3 regions of the Aliiglaciecola sp. genome follow, and region 3 is predicted to be linked to each of the others. Evidence: predicted binding sites of a transcription regulator. Region 3 holds the regulator's gene; each other region holds the start of a gene.

Region 1 (8,355 bases), on a different contig from region 3:
TCACTGAGTCGTGCATCAGTGGCTGTATCACGGCTATCGATTAGGAATCGATAAGCGTGCAACAATCCGGCAGGTCCAATAAATTTATCTGGATTCCACCAAAATGACGGACATGAAGTAGAACAACATGCACAGAGTATACACTCATATAAACCATCTAGCTTAGCACGCTCTTCAGGAAGTTGAAGATGTTCACGTGCTGGCGGATGATTATCATCATTAATCAAAAACGGTTTAATTTTTTCGTATTGAGTATAGAACTGACTCATATCAACGACTAAATCACGTACCACTGGTAAACCTGGTAAAGGACGTACTACGATTTTGCCTTTTCCTAAAGCGGAAAGTGGCGTAATACAAGCCAAACCATTTTTACCATTCATGTTCACGCCATCAGAACCACACACACCTTCACGGCATGAGCGTCTGAATGACAACGTTGGGTCTTGTTCTTTAAGGGCGATAAGTGCATCAAGCACCATCATGTCTTGCCCTTCTTCCACTTCAAGCGAGTATTCTTGCATGCGTGGTGCGTTATCAACATCCGGGTTGTAACGATATATTGAGAAAGTAAGATTCATCTTCGTTACTCCTATTAATAAGTTCTAGCTTTAGGTGGAAACGCTTCGCGTAGCTTCGGTGTCATGTTCACGTCACGCTTAAGCATTGACTCTGACTCTGGTAAATAAACAGAGTGACACAACCATTGTGAATCATCACGGTCTGGATAATCGAAACGGCTATGAGCACCACGACTTTCTGTTCTGAAGTTCGCAGCTACTGCAGTACTAAATGCAGTTTCCATTAGGTTATCAAGTTCAAGACACTCAATACGTTGAGTGTTGAAATCGCTACTCTTGTCATCTAGACGAGCGAATTTCAATCTTTCTCTAATTTCTTTCAGTTCAGCAAGACCTTCGGCCATGGCGTCACCTTCACGGAATACAGAGAAGTTAAGTTGCATACATTGCTGCAAATCTTTCTTAATTTGAACTGGATCTTCACCTTTACCAACCTCTGAGCTCTCCCAGCGATTGAAACGTACCATTGCTTCTTCCACATCAGTTTGTGATGCTTCAGTAGAATCAATTTTATCGATAGCTTCACCAAGGTGCAGACCTGTAGCGCGACCAAATACAACCAAGTCTAATAACGAGTTTCCACCAAGACGGTTAGCACCATGTACAGATACACAGGCAATTTCACCACAAGCGAATAATCCGCCAATGGGTTTTTCGTTACCGTCTTTATCGATACTTATAGCTTGGCCATCAACATTAGTTGGAATACCACCCATCATATAGTGACAAGTAGGAATAACTGGGATTGGTTCTTTAACCGGATCAACGTGAGCAAAGGTACGAGACAATTCAAGAATACCTGGTAATCTTGATTCAAGTACATCTTTACCTAAGTGATCGAGTTTAAGTTTAATGTGAGTTCCCCAAGGACCGTCACAACCGCGCCCTTCACGAATCTCGGTCATCATTGAACGAGCAACTACGTCACGACCCGCCAAATCTTTCGCGTTTGGTGCATAACGTTCCATGAAACGTTCGCCGTCTTTGTTTAGAAGGTAACCACCTTCACCACGACAACCTTCGGTTACTAGCGTACCAGCTCCAGCGATACCCGTTGGGTGGAACTGCCACATTTCCATATCTTGAACCGGTACACCAGCTCGTAATGCCATACCAACACCGTCACCAGTGTTAATGTGAGCATTAGTAGTTGAAGCATAGATACGACCAGCTCCACCTGTGGCTAATACAACCGCTTTAGATTTGAAGTAAACGACTTCACCACTTTCAATATCAATTGCAGTACAACCGACTACATCACCATTTTGGTTTTTGACTAAATCAAGGGCGTACCATTCACTGAATACTTTTGTTTTATTTTTAACATTTTGCTGATAAAGCAAATGTAATAATGCGTGACCTGTACGGTCGGCTGCCGCTGCAGTACGAGCACCTTGCTCACCACCGAAGTTTTGCGACTGACCACCAAAAGGACGCTGATAAATTCTGCCGTCTTCAAAACGAGAAAATGGTAGTCCCATGTTCTCCATTTCAATAATGGCTTCAGGGCCTGTTTTACACATATATTCGATAGCATCTTGGTCACCGATATAATCGGAACCTTTAACGGTATCGTACATGTGCCATTCCCAGTTATCTTCGTGGGCATTACCTAACGCTACTGTAATTCCGCCTTGAGCAGAAACCGTATGTGAACGTGTTGGAAATACTTTTGAAAGTAACGCACAGGACTTGCCTGATTGAGAAATTTGTAAAGCTGCTCGCATTCCAGCGCCGCCAGCTCCTACTACTACTGCATCGAACTCATGAACCGGAATACTCACTACACACCCCACAAAACAAATAAACCAACTGCAACATATACAAATGCAATAATGTTAAGAACATATTGTAACGTTGCTCGCAAACCTGGTCCCTTGACATAGTCTGTTAAAACTTGCCAAAGACCAATTCTTACATGATACATAATTGCTACTAGCGTAATGAAAGTGAAAACTTTCATAAATATGCTAGAAAATAAATCTTTCCAAATTTCAAATGTCACCACGGGTGTGGCAATGAAAAAATAGGTCATGTAAAAAGAAAATAAGGTTATGATAAGTGCCGTAGCACGTAGAGTAACAAAATCTTGTACTCCGTTACGTTTTAAACCCGCTTGTTCGGTTACCACAATATAACTCCTATAACGATAGTCACTAATACCCACAAACCAATAGTGGCTTGCGCGCTTAAGTTGCCTGAATCGATTTCTTCCCAGTGACCCATATCCATAATCACGTGACGGATACCGCCAAGGATATGATAGGTCAAGGCGGATAAGGTACCGATAGCAACGAATTTACCAAGAGGCCCTGCCATTACTTCTTGCACTGTATTAAATCCATCTAAGGATGATACAGATACAGCCCACGCCCAGATCACAAAAATCAGAGCGAAGAACATAGCAACACCGGTTGCCCGATGTAAAATAGAAACTATAGCTGAAGGGGGAAAACTTATCGTATTGAGTTGAAGATTGACTGGTCTTTGTTTTTTCACTTTATGTGCCTGTAATCATTGTTGAGGTTTGACGCATTTATTTAAAGTTATTTTGTTGTATAGTGCATAAACGAAAAATAGAGTTAAGCAAACCTAACTGTTAACACTTTGTTAATTAACTATTAAACCTTTAACAACTAAGCGTTTTTTTCATTTAGTGTCGTAAAGTATATCCAGCGTTGAGATTAATTACAATTTTTGTTCTAGATAAAAACGGTTTAATTCTGGATTTGGGTAATTATGTTGATTCTAGATACATTTTGAGAATAAATATTAAACATTCGTGTATTAAAATTGACTTGAGCTAACTTTCTAAGTACAAATAGCACACTTTTTTTCATGGCTGTTATTATTGTATATATTTTTAACAGTTTAAGAACTTAGTCTAAGGAGAACATCTTATGGCAGAAACTAAAGCCATTTTAAAAGTAGGCGACAAAGAGGTAGAACTTCCGGTACTTTCGGGAACTGCTGGGAACGACGTAATAGATGTTCGAGCATTAGGCTCTAGCGGTTACTTCACTTTCGACCCTGGTTTCATGGCTACTGGTTCTTGCGAATCATCCATCACTTTCATTGATGGAGCTAAAGGCGTATTGCTTCATAGAGGTTATTCAATCGAAGAATTGGCAAGAGATGCTGATTATATTGAAGTTTGTTACATGTTATTACATGACAAAACGCCAACTTCAGAAGAGTATGCTGATTTTAAAAACACCATTACGCGTCACACTTTGGTTCACGATCAATTAACAAATTTCTTTAGAGGCTTCCGCAGAGATGCTCACCCAATGGCCATGTTGTGTGGCACAGTTGGTGCTCTTTCTAGCTTCTATCACGATGATTTGGATATTTCAGATCCTGAACAACGCTTAAGAAGTGCATACCGCTTAATCGCGAAAATGCCGACTTTAGTAGCAATGTGTTACAAATATAACGTTGGTCAACCCTTTGTTTATCCAAGAAATGATCTAAGTTATGCAGAAAACTTCTTAAACATGATGTTTTCTGTACCTGCTGAAAATTATGAAATCAGCCCTGCTGTTTCTCGCGCTATGGATCGTATCTTTACGTTACATGCGGATCACGAACAAAATGCTTCAACGTCTACAGTTAGACTTGCCGGTTCATCTGGTGCTAACCCTTACGCATGTATCGCCGCTGGTGTTGCATCGTTATGGGGTCCAGCTCATGGTGGAGCTAACGAAGCATGCTTAAACATGTTGCAAGAAATTGGTAGTGTTGACCGTATTCCAGAGTTTATTGCTCGTGCTAAAGACAAAAATGACCCGTTCAGATTAATGGGCTTTGGTCACCGTGTTTACAAAAACCACGATCCTCGTGCAACTGTAATGCGTGAAAGCTGTCACGAAGTACTTGAAGAAATGAATATTGACGATCCATTGTTAAATGTAGCAATGGAACTTGAGAAAATTGCATTAAGCGACCCGTATTTCGCTGAGAAAAAGCTTTTCCCAAATGTGGATTTTTATTCAGGTATCATTCTTAAGGCAATCGGTATTCCAACTAACATGTTTACCTGTATTTTTGCCTTAGCAAGAACTGTTGGTTGGGTATCTCATTGGCATGAAATGCTAAGTCAACCTGGTCAAAAAATTGGTCGTCCTCGCCAGCTTTATACTGGTGAAAACGTAAGAAAGTACAACCCAATTAAAAAGTAACCAGTTAGTAATGTTAAAAATAGCGCCAATTGGCGCTATTTTTTTTCCTTTTAATTAATTAGAAACTTATGCTTCTTCAATACCTTAGATTTTTACGTTAATTTTTCTTTAAAAATGATTAAACTTGTCGTCATTGTTGACGTAACAAATATATAACATTACAAAAAGTGATAAAAATGCTTAAATACCACGCCAAAATATTAGGTTACGCAGGATTAATCCCCTTTATCATGCTGCCTTTTTTTATACTTTGGGAAACCGTCTCTTACTTTGAAGGCGTAGACTTTTTCATTCAATATTCTGCAATAATTTTATCATTTTTAGGTGGAGTATTATGGTTTGATGGAATTAACAAAGAACGCTCTGTAACCTTATTATACATGGCAATGCTGCCATCAATTATTGCTTGGCTGAGTGTAATTTGGTTACCTCCGGTTATCGCGCTAATTACCTTAGCTTGCAGCTATACCCTAGTCATTTTCTACGAGTTTAAACTCTCTACCCTCGCCTCATGGTATCGCTCATTGCGTATCCGTTTAACCGCAATTACCATCGGCAGCCATTTAATGATTATTTGGATAATTCAACAAATGTCTCGATAGTTGCAACAATGCGTCTCGACCATCATTCATTACCCAAAAAAAATAGCCCATAAGGGCTATTTTTTATTTACGTTTAAATACAGCACAACTGAATTAAGCGCGAATAATCTCCAATAACTCAGCTGTTTTTTCCTCCATCAAGGCAATATCCCCTGAGGATTCAACATTTAATCGGATAACAGGCTCAGTATTCGATTTTCTTAGATTAAATCGCCAATTGCCAAACTCCAGTCCCACACCGTCAGTATCATCAATGACCTCTGCCATAGGCTGATATTTTGCTATAACACGGTCAAGTGCAGCATCAGCGTCTTCTAATAAGCTATTAATTTCACCAGAAGATGGGAAAGCCGCAATGCGCTGTTTCACTAATGCAGATAAAGGTTGCGCGCTGGTGCAAATTAACTCTGCGACCAATAACCAAGGGATCATACCTGAGTCGCAATAAGCGAAATCACGAAAATAGTGATGTGCACTCATTTCGCCACCGTAAACAGCATCCTCTTTACGCATTCTTTCTTTAATAAAAGCATGCCCAGTTTTACTTTTAATTGGCGTGCCACCGGCGGTTTTCACAATATCTTCGGTATTCCAATATACCCGCGGGTCGTAAATGATTTTGCTTGAGGCATCTTTATCTAAAAACGCTTTCGCTAACAAACCAACGATGTAATAACCTTCAACAAATTCACCTTTTTCATCAAACAAAAAGCAGCGGTCGAAATCACCGTCCCAAGCAATCCCCATATCTGCTTTATGGGCAATAACAGCATCAGCGGTATCCGCGCGGCTTTCAGGTAATAATGGATTGGGAATACCATTAGGAAAGTCACCATCTGGTTGATGATGCACTTTAATGAACTCAATGGGGATATTGAGGGCTTTAAGTTGTTGTTCAATACTATCTAAGGCTTTTCCTGCCGCTCCGTTACCCGCATTGACTACCAGTTTCAGAGGCTTGAAGTTATTTAGATCGACATAAGAAAGCATATGTTCAACATAGGCCGGCAAACAAGAGCGCTGTGAATATTTGCCAGAGGCGGTGAGCTTTTCAGCCGAAACACTGCCCTCACCTTTTAGAAAAGCTTCATTACTACAGCGTTTATCCGAGAAAAAGCTCAAACGCGACTCAACAGTCTCTTGGTCATATTGTTCAGCAATATCTTTAATCGCAAACAATCCAGTATCACCACTAATAGGGCGAGATTCGCTTTTAACTAACTTCATTCCATTGTAATCGATTGGATTGTGACTAGCGGTAACTTCTATACCACCATCCACTCCTAAGTGTTTGGTAGCGAAGTAAATCTCCTCAGTACCGGTCATGCCTAAATCAATCACATTAGCGCCACCATCTACTAAACCAGCACTCAATGCTAATTTTAACGGTGCCGAGGTGTGACGAACATCACCACCCACAACGACTTTGTCGGCTTTTAAATACTCGGCATAAGCACGGCCTATGCGGTAAGCAACATTTTCGTCTAATTGCTCAAGTAACTTGCCACGAATATCGTAAGCTTTAAAACAACTTATTTGCATCTTGAGTCCTTAATTACTTCGCTGTGCGACCATATCTATCTGAAAAACGCACAATGTCGTCTTCACCTAAATAACTTCCTGATTGCACTTCAATAAGTTCAAGGGGTACTTTTCCTGGGTTTTCTAACGCATGGACAATACCAATTGGTATATAAGTGGACTCGTTTTCAGTCACTAAGAAGGTTTCTTCACCATTAGTTACTTTTGCTGTACCTGAAACAACGATCCAATGCTCTGCGCGGTGATGGTGCATTTGCACTGATAATTTTTCGCCGGGGTTTACGGTAATACGTTTCACTTGGAATCGCTCACCATTATCAATGGAGTCGTAGCTTCCCCAAGGTCTGAACACTTCTCGGTGGAACTCAAACTCAGGACGATGTTGTGCTTTGAGTTCATTCACAACTGTTTTTATATCTTGAACTTTGTTCTTGTTGGCGACCAAAATAGCATCTTTGGTTTCTACCACAACTACATCATCTAACCCAACCACAGCAATTAAGCGCTGCTCTGAATTAATGTAGCTATTGTTTGTGTTAGTTAACATAACGTCACCCACACAAACATTACCTTGCGCATCTTTGCTGTCAGCCGTTTCCCATAAAGATGACCAACTACCAACATCATTCCAGCCAGCATCAAGAGGAACCATAGCGGCATCATCGGTTTTTTCCATTACCGCATAATCAACTGAATCATCTGGGCAAGTGGCAAAAATATCGGCATCAACGCGCACAAAGTCTAAATCTTTAGACTCAGATGAAATCGCCTCTTTACATACTTTGAGCATTTCAGGTGCAAATTTTTCTAGCTCTTGCAAGTAACGGCTCGCTTTGAACATAAACATGCCGCTATTCCAAAAGTAATCGCCATTTGCAACATACTTTTCGGCGGTTTCCATATCAGGTTTTTCAACAAATTGAGACACTGCGAAGCCGGTCTCAGAATGGTTTAACTGTTCACCTCTGCGAATATAGCCGTAACCGATATGGGCACAGTCTGGCACTATACCAAAGGTAACTAACTTACCTTGTTCGGCCAATGCATTAGCGTGTTGTATCGCTTTATGGAAAGTTTTATTGTCTTTAATAAGATGGTCAGCGGCCAAAACCAGTAACACAGGATCTTCACCTTCGCTGCACGCTTGTAACGCAGCTAATGCGATAGCAGGAGCAGTATTACGACCTACAGGCTCAAGTAATATTCCGCCGTGTTCCCTGCCTTGTTGGCGTAATTGTTCAGCGACAAGAAAGCGGTGAGCTTCGTTACAGATAAAAATTGCAGGGTCCATATCTAAACCATCTAGACGGCTGATAGTATTTTGCAACATGGTGTTTTCATCGGTTAACGCTAAAAACTGCTTTGGCAATGCAGCTCGTGATTTTGGCCACAATCTACTTCCAGATCCGCCCGCCAGTACAACTGGTTTCATGTATTTTTCCTTTTTTA
Region 2 (8,355 bases), on a different contig from region 3:
CCATCGATATAAGGCACATAACTACTGGCAATATAAAGCTGATTATCAATGCGTCGAGTTGCAAGCAGTGAACCGTCAAAAGTAAGTAGGTTTTCTGAACTAGCATTCTGTGGATCGCTAACATTAAAGATTTGAATACTAAATTCCTGTTCTACCGGCTCCCAAGGCGCAATGGCTAGAACATGAATAGGATAAATAGGCGATTCAGAGCTTATTGTAACTAGGCGATTTTGGTATAAATAAATACCGACAATATCGTCATTTTCTCGTGTTAATTGAAGACTATCTAGACGACTTAGGGTCTCGTTAGCCTGTCGCTGAACAATACCTATTTGCGCTGGGTTTTGATTTTCATCGGATGCAAAGGAGGAATTTGCCAGATAGAAAGTTTGTCCATCATATTTAACTCTATCGGCCTCATCTACGCCACTTTCTATGGTATTAGTTGTTGAAAAATTGCTGCTTCCCACAGTAGGGCTTGATATATCCTCTGCAGACACATAATCAGCGCTATCTAAAGATGCGGCATAAATACCATTTTTAATATAACTTTCGGCTTGCCCTGAACCTTGCACTAAAGGTCCATTAAACCCTGTAGCTTGATTAACCTGAGGAGGTTTATTGTCAATCTCCTTGGAGGTGGTTTCATCCTTACCTCCACCACCTCCGCACCCAAAAACGAGTAGGGCTGTAGACAAACAAATTAGTGCAACTTTATGTCCATACATAGCAAACACCTATAATTAAATCTTGAGACATTTATTGAACTAATCCTAGTCGTTGAATTTGCCATTTTCTATTGCGAATTTGGCAATAATTGTGAATATTTGTAACCCTAAGATGTAGGTTTGTAAAAGGTCTGTTAACCTTTCAATATTGAGGGAATATTTGCTTAATAAAATTGGGCTTACGAAAGGTTGAAAACAGGGTGTTTAAACACTATCTGATATACGTCATATTTTTCATTACAGTGGGCTTTGCAAGCCCTACTTTGGGCTGTGATACATCTAAAAACTGTATTCAAGAAGGCGAATGGGATGTTGGCTTAGCCCTAGGAGTAGGCTTACGCACCAACCCGTTGGTCGACGGCGATAACTTCCCCAACCTAATTTTGATTGATATAGCTTGGTATGGCGAACGGTTTTATTTTGATAATGGAGAAGTTGGTTACCAATGGCAGCAATCCACAAACTTTGGCGTTGAGAGCTATCTAACCCTAGATAGAGAGAAGACATTCTTTGAACTCTGGCATCCTGGTAATCTCACTGTCCCAGCGGTCATCCCCTCCTCCCCTTCGGTGGACTCTCCCGATAAAGGCTCAGGCGATGATCCCCCTCCTGAGGATTTAAGGCTATCAGTAAATGAAATAAGTGACCGAAATTGGGCTATTAATTTCGGTACTCGATTGCATTATTACTATGGTAATCACGAAATTAGTTTCTCTATTGAAACCGATGCGAGCAATGTTCACCATGGACAAAAAGCGAATCTATCCTATCAATATTTTTGGGCTAGCGATGACTGGCAATTTATATTACGCCCCAGTTTAATTTGGAAAAGTGCAAAGTTAGCCAACTATTATTATGGAATTAACGAAAAAGATACTATTGAGCCCAATTTCCATTATTCAGTCTCGTCTGGAATACAACCAGGAATATCCTTTCTATATACTAAAAAAATTAATGAACAATGGCACTGGGTAAGCAACCTAGCATTTCGCAAGCTTCACTCTTCAATGGTCAAAAGTCCCATTGTTGAGGAGAATAATGTAACTAATGTATTTTTAGGTGTGGGGCGTCGATTTTGATGAAACACCTCGAATCCAAAACTATATTAATTTACTTTTTCATGCTGACTTTCATGTTACTTGCCTATTTGCCAAAGGCATGGAGCAACTCTCCTAGTTGGCATGTTCAGCCAAAAGTGTGCATCGTAGAAAATCTAGGTGATACCTGCGAAATGGTGTTAACCATGCATTTTAAGAATCTAGCACCAGGGGCTTACTGTTACTATCAAGGGCAAACGCCCTTAAACTGTTGGACAGACGCTCCTCCAGAGAAAACACTTGTTATTCGCTTTATAGAAGAAACGACCTTGTACCTTAAATCGCAAGATGGCAGCGTGATTTTATCCCACACCATGGACATCAAAGCGAGGGCCAACAAGAAGCAAGTTAGACGTGTAAGGCAACCTTGGAGTCTATTTTGAGCAAACGTATTCTACTGATTGAGGATGATAAACGGCTAAGTCAATTGATGGCTAATTTTCTAAATCAGCAAGATTTTGAAGTCCAGTGTTTATATGACTCCGTTAATTTGTCCAGCACCATGGAAACATACAAACCTGACATTATTATTCTGGATATTATGCTACCAGGGGAAGACGGCTTTGAATTATGCAAAACTTTGCGTAAAACCTTTACCGGTCCGCTGCTATTCGTGACCGCAAAAAGCTCTGACTTTGACCAAGTGTTAGGGTTAGAGCTTGGGGCTGATGATTATGTAATTAAACCGGTTGAACCCCGTGTATTGTTAGCTCGGATAAATGCCTTGTTAAGGCGCAGCGAAACACAAAGCAGTGATACGCTGTTCCAAAGCGACCAATTGCGTTTTGGAAAGTTGAAAATAAACCGCAATTCTCGACAAGTGCTTTTGTCAGATGAACTCATACAACTGACTAGCCATGAATTTGATATGTTGTGGAAATTAGCCAGTAACCCATCTAAATTGGTTGAACGTGAGACCTTATACAACGAGTTAATTGGTCGTGAGTACGATGGTTTAGACCGTTCAGCGGATGTGCGTATTTCTCGTTTACGTAAAAAGCTACGAGATAATCCGCAAAATCCTTACAAGATCAAAACAATTTGGGGCAAAGGCTTTTTCTTCGTTCCTGACGCTTGGGAGTAACCCAATGTTAAACACACTTCCAGCCTCAATATGACTCGCTTATTTTTAAGTTTATATATATTTATTGCCCTGTCCCTTATTGCGCTGAGCGCTTTACTTAATCATGTATTTTTTAATGACGACGCCGTAAATCAAAGTGACGCAGCGTTAATTAATTCACTTACAGTTTTGCAGCAACGAGGTGGGATCACAGCCAAAGACCTAGATAAAAGCTTATTTTCAGTGAAAACGTTGAATATGGGCGATATGGCATGGAACGCAGAAGAATTAGCTAAGCTAGAAAAGCAATTACCCATCGTTTTGTTTGATGACCAAAATGGTACGCAAATTTACTTCCAATCAACTGATGCTAAGTTACTTGAGATCACTCTGTTACATAATCAAACCAGTAGTAGCAAGTACTTACTTTACAGTGGCTTATTTTTCTTTTTATTAGCAGGTTTAATTGCGCTTTGGTTATGGCCCTTATGGAAAGATCTTCTGCAACTAAAACAAACCGCAACTCGCATTGGTCCTAGTGGAGATTTTCCCCCCATTGATATTGAGCGTACGTCGGTTGTTTATCCCATTGCCATTGCATTGAACGACTTAGGTAATCGTGTACGTGAATTATTAAACACACAACGAGAGTTAACTGGTGCGGTGGCCCACGAATTCAGAACGCCGTTATCACGTTTAAAATTCGCCATTGCGGCCCATGACTATGATGAGTCTGGTCCTTGGACTGAAATGAATAAAGATATTGATGAATTAGAAAAGTTAGTTCAAGAAATGTTGAGCTACACCAGTATGGAAGTACAACAGCCAGAATTGAATATTACTGAAATCCCCCTTCTCACCTTATCTAGACTACGCATCGCCTATTTACAAAAAAGCATCCCACAGCACATTAAAATTGATATTGTCGGTTCAGAGTCTACTATTTTAGGTGATGAGCACTTCATCGAAAGAGTTATAGATAACCTTATTAACAACGCCAGTCGATACGCCCACTCGACGATTAAAGTTGATGTTTCCGAAAATTCGAAAGGTATATTATTGCGTATGGAAGACGACGGTTTAGGTGTGCCTGAAATTTATCGAAAACGTATTTTCGAGCCCTTCTTTCGACCTGATAATAGCCGAGATAGAAAACGAGGTGGAGCCGGATTAGGTTTGGCGATTATCAAGCGCATAATGCACTGGCACCAAGGTGAATGCTGGGTAGAAAACGCTGAGTTAGGTGGAGCAAGCTTTTGTCTTTTATTCAAAACAACTCGCATAATTAATCCACCTCATAATTAACTTTTACGGTCATTTAACTCAAACGAACAGGCAAAGCTATTTCGATTGAAAACTAAGTGGACTCTTCAGTTTCTAGCAAAGTGGAGTTACTAATGGTGTGACAAACTAGCTCTAAGTTTGAACCATTTACGAAAGGGTTTATTTCACGCTGAACACAATATTTAGCGTGAAAATTGACTAAATTTTCGGAGGTATCCGTAATTTCCAGAATGTAATCACGCTGAAAATCCCGCATCTGATCAGTATAAGGAGCTAAAGAATAACGCACCTCTTTAAGCTGCGCTTTTTCCATTTTCATTGATATATCAGTCATTAATTGAGTCAAACTATTTTGCATATCAGATAACAAATACTGGGCGAATGACGAGCGTAGCGCCATAACCAATATCACTATTTCTGCTAAAATAATTAAATACCTAAACATACTTTCACATCTAAACGCGGCAAAATAGCCCCAGAACCAAAATGAACGATTAACTTAGACTAACTAGTCTAAACTTTAAAGGCCTCTGTATTATCCCAGCTTATACAAGAGTCTTTTAATCAATACCCATATAAACAATTACTTAGCTCTTGTTACCCATTAAATGACGGTTCTATTTGCTGCTTCGCAATACCCAATGGCAACTCGAATAATATGAAAAGCCTTGGAGTGTCTAAATCTTGCGGTCTCCTACTCGTTATATAAATCCCTGGACCTCATTTGTGCTTCACTGTGAATACTGTTTATTTGGTAATTAAGTATCGATGGGATTGCTTATTATTAAAAACTTGGTTAAAACATAATGGACAGGGATTAAATTATAATGGGATATGAATAGACAGATGACTTATACAATGCGGAACAAAACATCCAACAAGTCAACACGTGTATCTAGCCCAACAACGCAGAGTAAACGCACCGAAGCAAAACGAAATAAACGTAAAGTGATTTTGCAGGCGGCTCTAGATTTGTTTTCTAGTAACGGTGTACACGGTACAAGTGTTGAACAGATTGCAGAGTTAGCAGAAGTTTCCAAAACAAATTTACTCTACTACTTTGCCAGCAAGGAACAGCTTTATTTAGATGTAATTCAGCAGTTATTAGATGTTTGGCTAAAGCCTTTACAGGGCTTTTCACCAGAACAAGATCCCATCGAAGCTATCTCGAGTTATATTGAAGTGAAACTCACTTTATCCCGAGACAATCCGAAAGAGTCTCGATTGTTCTGTATGGAAGTTGTACAAGGAGCGCCGCTTTTATTTAATCAGCTAGAGTCTCCATTAAGGGCCATTGTACAAGCTAAAGTCGAGGTTATTTCTGGTTGGATAGAAGCAGGAAAGCTAGCGCCAATTGATCCCTATCATTTAATCTTTAGCATTTGGGCCACAACTCAACATTACGCTGATTTTCGGGTTCAAGTGGAGGCAGTGACAGGTCAAAGTTTAGACGACCCCGAGTTTTTTGCAGCTACATTACATAACATTCAATCAATTATACTTAACGGTGTAAGGCCGCAACCCAGTTGAAAGTGCAAAAAAAACAGTTGATTCATTGATCCAGATTAACAATTTGCGGGCAGTCTGTGCGATAATAGGGGGATTAATTACTAACCTATAAAAATTTCGATGTCATCGAGATTTTTAGTAGTCCCGTAAAGGATAATTGAATGAGTGAACGCATTCCAATCAAAGACGTAACCGCAGTAAAAGTTCACCAACCCGAAGCCAGTAAGCATGAAAATGCATACACACCACGAAGCCGCATATATGTCCGAGCAGTTGAAGGTACTTTAGAGACTTTTCGACGCTTTTTCGGACTATTTTTCCTTGGCATTTTTGCACTCATCCCTTGGATTCAATACAACTCAAATCAAGCAGTTTTGTTCGATATAGGCGCCCAGCGTTTTAATATTTTTGGACTTACCTTGTGGCCACAAGATTTAACCCTACTGGCTTGGATTTTAATTATTAGCGCCTTCGCTCTATTTTTTGTCACCACTTTTGCCGGAAGGGTTTGGTGTGGGTTTATGTGCCCCCAAACCACATGGACTTTTATTTATATTTGGTTTGAAGAAAAAATAGAGGGCGCTAGAAACAAGCGAATTAAACTAGATCAGCGCAAAATGGACTTCGACAAGTTTTGGCGAAAAGCTTTAAAACATTTTGCTTGGATAACAGTTGCCTTGCTTACGGCACTAACGTTTGTGGGCTATTTCACCCCCATTAACCAATTGTTTATTGACTTTTTTACCTTCGATGTCAGTTTTTGGGCAGGTTTATCAGTTATCTTTTTTACTGTTTGCACCTATGGAAATGCCGGCTGGATGCGGGAAATCATGTGTACACACATATGTCCCTACGCTAGATTTCAATCAGCCATGTTTGATAAAGACACTTTTACTGTGGCTTATGATCCTACCCGTGGCGAGAAGCGTGGACCGCGCTCAAGAAAAACCAGTCACGAAGAAATCAAACAAAAAGGCATTGGCGACTGTATAGATTGTAACTTGTGCGTTCAGGTATGCCCCACAGGTATCGATATCCGCAATGGTTTGCAATACGAGTGCATTAACTGCGGTGCCTGTGTTGATGCTTGTAACGGGGTAATGGAAAAAATGAATTACCCTAAAGGATTGATTAGTTTTACTTCTGAACATGAACTAGCCGGAGGTAAGACTAAAATATTTCGACCTAAATTAATTGGGTATGCGGTTGTACTATTTATAATGACCTCCCTCTTAACCTATGAAATTATTGCTAGAGTGCCATTAGAAGTCGACATTATCAGAGATCGCAACTCACTATTTAGAGAAACCAACGACGGTCTTATTGAGAACGTATATACCTTAAAAGTACTGAATAAGTCACAAACTGAACACACGTATAAAATTGATGTTGTAGGCTTAGAGGGGAATAAATACATAGGTCCAGACCAAGTCACTGTTGCAGGTGGTGAAGTCTTAAACTTGCCCATAAGCCTTGCTATTGACCCTTATGCGTTAAACGAAACTGTAACAGAATTCCAATTTAAGGTTACTTCAATTGATGGCAACAGCGATCCCGTTGAGATGAGCGAAACTAGTAAGTTCATTTATCGATGAATGACTTAAATGCAACGACCTTTGATTTTGCACAACTCGGCCCTGATACCATTTTAGATGCCATTGAGTCTAAAGGATACTTAGTAGACTCAGGCCTATTGGCATTAAACAGCTATGAAAATAGGGTTTATCAGTTTGTTTGTGATGACAAACGACGCTATGTGGCCAAGTTTTACCGGCCTCAGCGCTGGACTCGAGAACAAATTCAAGAAGAGCATGATTTTGCTCAAGAATTGCATGACCATGAAATCCCTGTAGTGGCTCCCTTACGGACCAAAAGCGCATCATTACACAGTTATCAGGGGTTTTATTTTGCTATATTTCCTTCCGTTGGTGGCCGTCAATTTGAGGTTGATAATCTTGACCAACTGGAATGGATGGGACGCTTTATTGGTCGTATCCACCAAGTGTCAAAAGGCCAGTCGTTTGCTTATCGACCAACGTTTAGTATTCAGGAGCACTTGCTTGAAGCAACAGCAACCCTACACAAAACAGAACTTATTCCGAGCAGCTTGCACACCGCATTTTTCACTATTTTAGAGCAAGTGACAGCGTTAGCGGCGAGCTTATATAAACCCAACTCTTCCATACGTCTTCACGGAGATTGCCACCCTGGCAATATTTTGTGGCGAGACGGTCCAACTTTCGTAGATTTGGATGATTGTAGAATGGGACCCGCCATTCAAGATTTATGGATGATGTTGTCTGGTGATACCTACCAGCAACGAATACAAATGGATACCCTAGTTGAAGCCTACGAAGAGTTTGCTCAATTCGATAGTGGGCAATTAAGCTTAATTGAACCTTTACGCGCAATGCGCATGGTCCATTATATGGCGTGGTTGTCGCGTCGTTGGCAGGATCCCGCCTTTCCTCAAGCGTTCCCTTGGTTTGCAGATGCTAAGTATTGGGAACAACAGATTTTAGCCTTAAAAGAACAATATTCCGCCCTCCAAGAACCAAGTCTGACTTTATTTTAATAACAGAAAGCATAAACCCCTATTCTTTTAAGAACAGATGGATATAATGCTCACCTCTTAGGTGCCACCATCGGTGGTTAAACGGGAAGACAGTGCAAT
Region 3 (8,355 bases):
TTTAGTTAAACTAGAACTGGTTGAAAATAGTAATCAGTGTGACATGTCAGTGCAATTGGAAACAAAACCCAGTTATTTGAAAACCCATTACACTCATCAAGAATTACAAGACTTGTATCAACAGTACGCTATATTTTTCGATGATATGGGAAGTTTCCTTTCATTCCTAATGCCTTCAGTTAGCGGGTTACAGTTTTATTTCGATAACATTGATAGAGACTCGATACCGGATGCATTATACGTAGATGAACATCATGTTGTAGTCAGTGAGGATTGGTTAGAGCAGGGCGCTCAGGTGAGCTTTTCTGAGGCCCCGTACAGAATTACAGCAATAACAAAGTAAACCTAAAAACTTAGTCCAGACGTAATTGATATTTAATTTGCGCAGCGACTCGTTTCACACTCTGGCGTCCCTCTTCAATTAGCTCAGCGGCACGATGGAACTCCATGATGCCGAAGTCTCTTAGTTGAGGTTCGATGAGGATATCCGGTGGATCTCCGGCTAAACGAGAACGTGTTACTCTTGCTTGAAGAATATCAAGAGAGTTCGACATTACGCCTAACATGCTAGGGGTGTTGTCGGTTAATTTCATTTTGCTAGTTGTGAACTCTGTTTCTATATTTTCTGGGTTTTCCTTATCAATTTCTAACGAAGGGGAAACGTCTTCATTTTCCAATTCGTCATTTTCATGCAAAGACATATTCTCTAAATCTTCTAAGGACTCAAGATCCTCTTCATCAATTTCGCTGTCTTTTTTAAATCTACCACTAAAAATACGTTGCATAAACGAGTGACTTTTATTGAAAAAATCATTGGTTCGCTTCTGATTATTTTCATGTTCCAACTGATATTGAGCTTGAATTTCAGGTCTAAAATCGGCACTTAAATTGACCGCAAAAACGAAATCAGCTCCAAGTTGACGGCATAAATTTACAGGTACAGGATTTACCACTGCACCATCCACTAACCATCTTCCTTTAAAAGCAATTGGCGGAAAAAGAGCGGGTATGGCACAGGATGCTCTTACCGCTTCGGCTAATGGACCTTGAGTAAAAGAAACCTCTTTACCACTATATAAATCGGTGGCTACTACACCTAATGGTTTGGATAATTGTTCAAACTCTCGTTCACAAAAATTCTCTTCAAGGGCTTTAAATACTTTTATACCACTGGCAAGTCCGCCTTTACGAAAGCCAACCCCCATAAGCCCAAGTACTTGCCACTCAGATAAAGAACTAGCCCATTGTGCAAGAGGTTCTAATTTATTACTCGCATAAGCGGCTCCAACGTAAGCACCTATTGAACAACCTGCCACTACATCTACTTCAATGCCAAGCTCTTCTAAGGCTTGAATAATTCCGATATGCGCCCAGCCTCGAGCGGCTCCGCTTCCTAACGCTAATCCAATTTTCATCTATTGAAGTGATCCTTAACTTATATTGATAATATTTACGGTGTCATCATTACTAATGGATGGGGATGAAAAGTCTTCTTGATCAAATCCAATATCACCGTTTTCAAACGGTGTTTGTTGTGTTTCTAAAGTTTTAAAGTCGAAAATTTGATTGTCAGCAAGATGGGAAGGAACCACATTTTGCATCGCTTTAAACATACTCTCTATTCTACCCGGAAAACGCTGATTCCAATCTGTTAGCATGTTTTTAATCACTTTACGTTGCAAGTTCTCTTGAGAGCCACACAAATTGCAGGGAATAATCGGAAATTCAAGTAGTTCGGAATACTGGGTTATTTCTTTTTCAGAGCAATAGGCTAATGGTCGTATAACCATTTGTTTACCATCATCGCTGACGAGTTTTGGAGGCATAGATTTTAAGCGTCCCCCATGAAACATGTTCAGAAATAAGGTTTCGAGCATGTCATCGCGGTGATGGCCCAAAGCGATTTTTGTCGCCCCCAAACGTGATGCCGTTTTATACAGTATTCCTCTACGTAATCTTGAACAAAGAGAACAAGTGGTTTTACCCTCTGGAATTTTATCTTTGACGATGGAATAGGTATCTTCGGTGACAATTTCATAAGGTACTTGTAAATTTTCTAAGTATCTTGGAAGTACATCCGCGGGGAAGCCAGGTTGTTTTTGATCTAAATTAACCGCAATAATTTCAAACTTTATAGGGGCAATTCTTTTTAGAAACATCAAAATATCGAGCATAGTGTAACTGTCTTTACCACCAGACAGGCAAACCATCACCTTATCGCCATCCTCGATCATGTTGAAATCGGCGATTGCTTTACCTACATTTCGTCTTAAGCGCTTTTGAAGTTTATTGAAACTGTATTTTTTACTCTCAGACAGAGACTCGATCTTACTCATTATATTCCTAGAAAACATTGCTATCAGCGCCGATTATACCTGTCCTCATAAAGGACATAAACACTCTAATTTCAAATGTTTTAGGTAAACTTCTGCTCTGATATTGCTAATGTATTACTAGTGCTTGAGTGGACACTCAAAACCTTCAGGTTTTATGGCTAAAACATCACAATTGAGAGAGTCGATAGTGTGTTCAGCGGTATTACCAATAAGTGCAGCGGTGATCCCTGTTCGACCTACGGTTCCAATCACTACTAACTCTGCATCTATGGTTTTAGCAACCGATGGAATTACGTCTTCAGGTAAACCTTCACTAAGGTGCTGATTTTCTTGGGGTATATTGAATTTCTGTGCATGTTCAAGCATACATTTGGCATGATGCTGTTTGACTGATTCCGTATAACCAACGGGATCAAATTCTGGAATTTCGATGGCGATATTCACTGGTGTTCCAGGGTAAGAGTTAACAAGGTTAACTTTACCTTCTAATAAATCAGCCATCATCCCTGCGGTTTTTGTAATGATTTTATTTAAACTATGGTGCTCATCATCTTCGCTACCAACATCAACAGCCGCTAAAATGTTGCCATTGCTTGGCCAGTCATGCTCTTTGACTAGCAATACAGGCACGGGAGACTTTCGCAAAATATGCCAATCGGTAGGGGTGAAAATAACCGATTTCAAGGTGTCATGCTCGTGAGTGCCTTTTACAATTAAGTCATAACTGTGGTCAATCACCTCAAATAAGACACTTTCATAAGGACGATTATGCCAAACTACTTTGATATCTACAGAGATTGAAGAGTTAGCTGCCAATGGCTCAACGATATTGGCTAGCCAATCAGTTTTATCATCTACCACAGCTTGGCGCATTGTTTCGCGTTCATCTACGGTCAACATAGTGGTCATTTCATAAGAGAAATCGTAAATGGATAGAAAGGCAGTAACACTGGCCCCCGTTTTTTGTGCCAGCAAGAGAGCCCGTTTAAAGGCTTTCTGATCATCGGTGGTCGGGTCTACAACGGCTAGTATTTTGTTAAATATGGACATTAGTTAACTCCCTTATAAGGTTTACACTTTCATCTTAAGTGTATGGGTACTTTAGCTATTTTGCCAGTTAACCGATTATTTGTTTTGACCTAAATCAACTTAACAGGAAAGGCCTATCCGCAGGCTTTATTTTGTAAAACATGCTCACCGAGCTTATCTCTAAGGGAGGCTAAATCGGGGATCTGGATAAACTTGCCATCTACTTTTATGATATTTTCTTTTTGAAAACGGGTTAATAAACGGCTGACGGTTTCTACGGTAAGACCTAAATGGTTACCTATTTCGTTACGCGTCATGGTTAAATTGAACTCGGTTTCAGAAAAACCACGAGAGTGAAAGCGGTCGGATAAATTAATCAAAAAATGTGCAAGACGTTCCTCTGCAGTACGTTTATTCAAGAGCATCATCATACTATGGTCTTGGTTTATTTCCGTGCTCATTATCTTAAGCATTTCTTTACGTAATGTCGGAAGTTGCTCGCTCATAGTGTCGAGCTTGTCATAGGGCAACTCACACACCATAGAGGTTTCCATGGCTTGGTTGTAACTTTGGTACTTTTCTGAAAAGAGTCCGTCGAAACCAACTATATCACCAGGAAAATGAAACCCGGTTATCTGTTGTTCTCCATCAGGGGAGGTAATATAGGATTTAAATGAACCTGTTCTTACCGCAAATAATGAGGTGAATTTTTGTCCTGGAATAGTGAGCTGATCATTTTTATGCAAAGGACGTTTACGCTCGATTATCTCATCTAAACTTTCCATTTCTGTTTGGTTCAGGGCTACGGGGATGCAAAGATGGTTAAAACTACAATTTTGGCAGCGAATACTGAACTTGTTCGAATCAGACATTAGATAATTCCACTTAATTCATTAGTTACCAATTATGAATCCCTTGGTAACATAAAATCAAGCCAAATAAGCACAATAAAACTGCAACGCTACGTTTTACCAAGGGTTGTGTTAACCAACTTCTGATTTGAGTGGCGCTAGCTCCCATTGCTAACATAATAGGCAGTGTGCCTAAACCAAAACAAAACATGGTCAACGCACCTTGTACTGCGCTGCCAGTGGAAACACTCCAGGTTAATGTTGAATATACTAATCCGCAGGGCAGCCAACCCCAAATCACACCATAGGGCACGGCATACATTGGGTGTTTAAAGGGAATAAAACGTTTTGACAACGGGCTGATTTTACGCCAAAAAATAGCACCGACTTTTTCGACTTTAGTGAGCAACTTTGACCATTGACCCACATAAAGCCCCAGTAACACCATAAATACCCCACCAAACAGGGTGAGTACTTGTGGGTTGATGAAAGATTGGGTTGTGACAACTTGCCCTAAAAGTCCGGCGATAGCGCCAGCAACACTGTAGGATAAAATACGTCCTGTATTATAAGCGATTAAAAATGGCCATTGTGACTGATTTTTTGGCAAGGCAAAGGTAAACGAGGTAACAATACCGCCGCACATCCCTGCACAATGTACACTACCTGCAAGACCAATTAAAATCGCTGAGAACCAGCTGATATCGTTCATTCTTCTTCAGTTTTAGGGGCTTTTTGTGGTGCTTTTTTGTCTACGTCATCATCGAATAAAATGTTGTAACCTTGACGTTCTAAATCTTCAAATTGATTTGACTTAACTGCCCAAAAAAAGATCCCGATAGCTAACAAAACGAGCAGTATAGCGATGGGGATTAATACATAAATAATACTCAATTTAGTTTCCTATTAACGGAGCAGACGAATTGAATTTGCTACTACAATGATTGAACTTAAAGACATACCGATAACGGCCATCCATGGGCTTAAATATCCAGCCACTGCAAGAGGAAGAATAAGTGCGTTGTAACCTATAGCCCAGACCATATTCTGTTTAATTTTATGGCGTACCTTGATTGCCATACTAACAGCAAATTTTACATTACTTAATTTCGAATTTAATAAAATGATATCGGCTGAACGTTTCGCCATGTCACTAGCGTCACCTACTGCAATAGATACATCGGCAGCGGCTAATACAGGCGCGTCATTAATACCATCTCCAATCATCAACACTTTATGTCCATCAGCTTGTAAACTTTGGATGTAATTGAGTTTTTGTTGAGGCGTTTGCCTAAAATACACATTGGGAATTCCCAAGGCGTTGGCAACCGAGGTAGCACTTGTTTCGGCGTCACCACTTAACATCACTAATTGTTTGCTACTCAGGTCATTGACGAGCTGTTTAGCGTCTTTTTTGACTACATCTTTTACCGTAAATGCGGCGATTAATTGTTTGCCTAATTGCAAATACACGCGAGAGTCATCAGGGTTTGCGGGCAAATTTAATTTATCATCTAAAATGCTTAGATTACCAATCTTTACAATTTGCGATTGATAGGTACCTTGCAAGCCTTTGCCAGCAATGGTGTCTACGTGATTAACCTCTAGAGGCGTTTTGGATTGAAACGCTTGGGAGATTGGATGTTTAGAATACTGCTCGATGCCAGCCGCTAAGTTGAATACAAAATTTTCGTCTGAATGATTAAATAGCTCAACTTCACTTACACTAAAGTGACCATTAGTGAGGGTACCTGTTTTATCAAAAATTACCGTATCGACATCAGGCATGACGTCAATGATATTTGCTCTTTTTACCAACAAACCATATTGGTTTAACTTTGCCATGGCGCTAGTTAATGCCGTGGGGGTTGCTAAGCTTAATGCACAAGGGCAGGTGGCGACTAAAATCGATATGGCCACCCAAAATGCCCGATCTGGTTGATAAGCTAACCAACCGAAATAACTAATCAGAGTAATTCCAAGAACAATTACAATAAAGTATTTTGAGGCTACATCAGCATACACTGCAGCCTTGGGTTTATCGGCAAGGGCTAATTCTTGCAACCGTAGTATTTTATTTACTAAGGATAATTTAAGTTCATTTTCAACTTCTATTTCAAATGAGCCTGACAGATTTATGGTGCCGCCATACACATGGTCACCAATGTTCTTTTTGATTTTCTCAGACTCACCCGTCAACATGGACTCATCTACGTTTCCATCGCCAGATGTTATCACCCCATCGACTGGAAACGTTTCACCAGGGCGGACTAGTATTTTTTGTCCTGGTTTAAGGTGTTTTGCTAACACCGAGTTTTGCTTGTTATCACTATCTATTTGAATGGCCGTCAGTGGAATGTATTTAAACATATTGGCAGATATAAGACTGGCTTGGTGTCGTGAACGGTGTTCTAAAAAGCGGCTGATTAGTAATAAAAAGATGAACATACAGACTGATTCAAAATAAATTTCGCCGGTATGGGTAATTGTTGCCCAAGCACTAGCCACAAAAGTACCGATAATGGCTATTGAAACGGAAAAGTCCATATTTACAGATTTCATTCGTAATGAACTAAATGCACTTTTATAAAAAGTAAAGCCAGAATATAGCACCACAGGCGTGGTTAATAGAAAACTCACCCAGTGGAGAAATTCTTTGGTTGTATCTTCTATTGAGCCAAAAATACCAAAATACAGTCCGATGGCTAACATCATGACCTGCATACTCATAAGGCCTGCTAATCCAAGACGTTTTAAATAGCTTTTGGTTTCTTTTTGGTAAGAAGCTTCGTGTTCGTCCGCTTGAAAGGGAAGGGCGTGATAGCCTACTGACTCAAGTTGTGAAATGATTTCACTTAGCTTTAATTGCGAATCTATCCAATTTATCGTAGCTCTTCGCGCAGAAACATTCACCGCGATGCGTTTAATACCAGGGGTTTTTAAAAGTTGTCTTTCAATTAACCAACCACAAGCAGCGCAACTTATGCCTTCAATGGTTAATTGTATTTGCTTTTGACTACCGTCATCGACCACAAATTCTTGTTGAATTTCCTCGTGATCGTATGCCTTCAATCTATCAAGGGTTTCTGTTAACTGTTTGTCGCCTTTATCGGCAAACTCTGTTCTGAAGCGGTAATAATCTTCTAATCCATTTTCAACAATTGCTTCAGCAACAGCTTGGCAACCTGGGCAACACATTTTGCGAGGCTTACCTAAAATATCTGCCCAGAAAACCTCTCCTTTGGGGATAGGAAGGCCACAATGGTAACAGCTATTTGGATTATTATTTTCCATTAAGGGTTAAAGTTGAAAGGGGCTTTCTGGGGTAAACCTTTATCCTGCATTATTTTCCATTGCTCATCTAAAGGCGAAAGAGTGAGTTTCCATTTACCTTTTATTGGTTCCTCAGCAGTCGCTTTGTAAATTCCATTAGCATCTTGCGTGAGTAATAATGAAAAATCTTTATCTTGCAGAGTCGCGTGGTAAAAATGAAGTTTTAACGCTTCTCCTGAATTTGGTTTACCAGATAAGAACTCGAGTTGTACCCGATTATCAGTGATGGTTAAGACAGTAGAGATTCCCTGAGCTTTTGCTTCTTGTATCTTGGTTAACTCTAAATTAATGCCTTTCCCTTCTTTGTAATAATCGTCTATTACTAAACTATCTTCAGTGTTCAAGGCGAGGTTTAACATAGTGACACTTAGGCAAATAGATACAACAGGTATGGTGATTAAAAACCAAGGCCAAAATTGTTTATACCAAGGTGTTTTATCTGAGCGATTCATTAATATTTACTTCTTATTTAAGAAAATAAAGCCTCGATAAACGAGGCTTTATTAGGAACGAACTTAGTGTTTATTTGTTTTTAGATAAACTATAAACATAGGTCGCTACAAGGTGTATTTTCTTTTCTCCCAAAGTATTTTTGAAAGAAGGCATCACACCAGCACGACCATAATTAACGGTTTCTGTAACCACATCGGTGCTACCACCATATAGCCAAATATTATCCGTTAAGTTTGGAGCACCAAGAGCTTGATTTCCTTTACCGTCAGGACCGTGACAAGCAGAACATACTGCAAAGCGTGCTTTACCAGCTTCTTTTAAATCAGGGTCAACTTGACGGCCACTTAAGCTAA

The links. Region 3 encodes FNR, which switches genes on or off when oxygen is low (the NO sensors DNR and NnrR bind a similar motif). Its sites were predicted from a motif close to TTGATCTAGATCAA; they were not measured.
Region 1: the regulator FNR is predicted to act here: its motif matches at 3,279-3,292, upstream of gltA (citrate synthase).
Region 2: the regulator FNR is predicted to act here: its motif matches at 5,728-5,741, upstream of ccoG (cytochrome c oxidase accessory protein CcoG).

The regions. Positions count from the first base shown of each region.
Region 1 covers NZ_JBDWYG010000019.1:95,075-103,429, forward strand. Annotated here, with positions in the region: gene ABJV04_RS04395 (succinate dehydrogenase iron-sulfur subunit) at 1-581, opposite strand, end outside; gene sdhA (succinate dehydrogenase flavoprotein subunit) at 596-2,365, opposite strand; gene sdhD (succinate dehydrogenase, hydrophobic membrane anchor protein) at 2,365-2,712, opposite strand; gene sdhC (succinate dehydrogenase, cytochrome b556 subunit) at 2,706-3,080, opposite strand; gene gltA (citrate synthase) at 3,482-4,762, shown strand; gene ABJV04_RS04420 (DUF3429 domain-containing protein) at 4,939-5,364, shown strand; gene ABJV04_RS04425 (phosphomannomutase CpsG) at 5,458-6,906, opposite strand; gene ABJV04_RS04430 (mannose-1-phosphate guanylyltransferase/mannose-6-phosphate isomerase) at 6,920-8,338, opposite strand.
Region 2 covers NZ_JBDWYG010000007.1:41,140-49,494, reverse strand. Annotated here, with positions in the region: gene ABJV04_RS00260 (beta-propeller domain-containing protein) at 1-728, opposite strand, end outside; gene ABJV04_RS00255 (MipA/OmpV family protein) at 929-1,807, shown strand; gene ABJV04_RS00250 (DUF3019 domain-containing protein) at 1,807-2,208, shown strand; gene ABJV04_RS00245 (response regulator) at 2,205-2,909, shown strand; gene ABJV04_RS00240 (ATP-binding protein) at 2,940-4,193, shown strand; gene ABJV04_RS00235 (hypothetical protein) at 4,246-4,617, opposite strand; gene rutR (HTH-type transcriptional regulator RutR) at 5,031-5,702, shown strand; gene ccoG (cytochrome c oxidase accessory protein CcoG) at 5,843-7,276, shown strand; gene ABJV04_RS00220 (serine/threonine protein kinase) at 7,273-8,256, shown strand; cobalamin riboswitch at 8,299-8,355, shown strand, end outside.
Region 3 covers NZ_JBDWYG010000031.1:105,098-113,452, forward strand. Annotated here, with positions in the region: gene ABJV04_RS07115 (DUF2987 domain-containing protein) at 1-343, shown strand, start outside; gene ABJV04_RS07120 (patatin-like phospholipase family protein) at 354-1,415, opposite strand; gene ttcA (tRNA 2-thiocytidine(32) synthetase TtcA) at 1,431-2,318, opposite strand; gene uspE (universal stress protein UspE) at 2,454-3,386, opposite strand; gene fnr (fumarate/nitrate reduction transcriptional regulator Fnr) at 3,500-4,237, opposite strand; gene ABJV04_RS07140 (sulfite exporter TauE/SafE family protein) at 4,263-4,928, opposite strand; gene ccoS (cbb3-type cytochrome oxidase assembly protein CcoS) at 4,925-5,110, opposite strand; gene ABJV04_RS07150 (heavy metal translocating P-type ATPase) at 5,123-7,510, opposite strand; gene ABJV04_RS07155 (FixH family protein) at 7,510-8,001, opposite strand; gene ccoP (cytochrome-c oxidase, cbb3-type subunit III) at 8,072-8,355, opposite strand, start outside.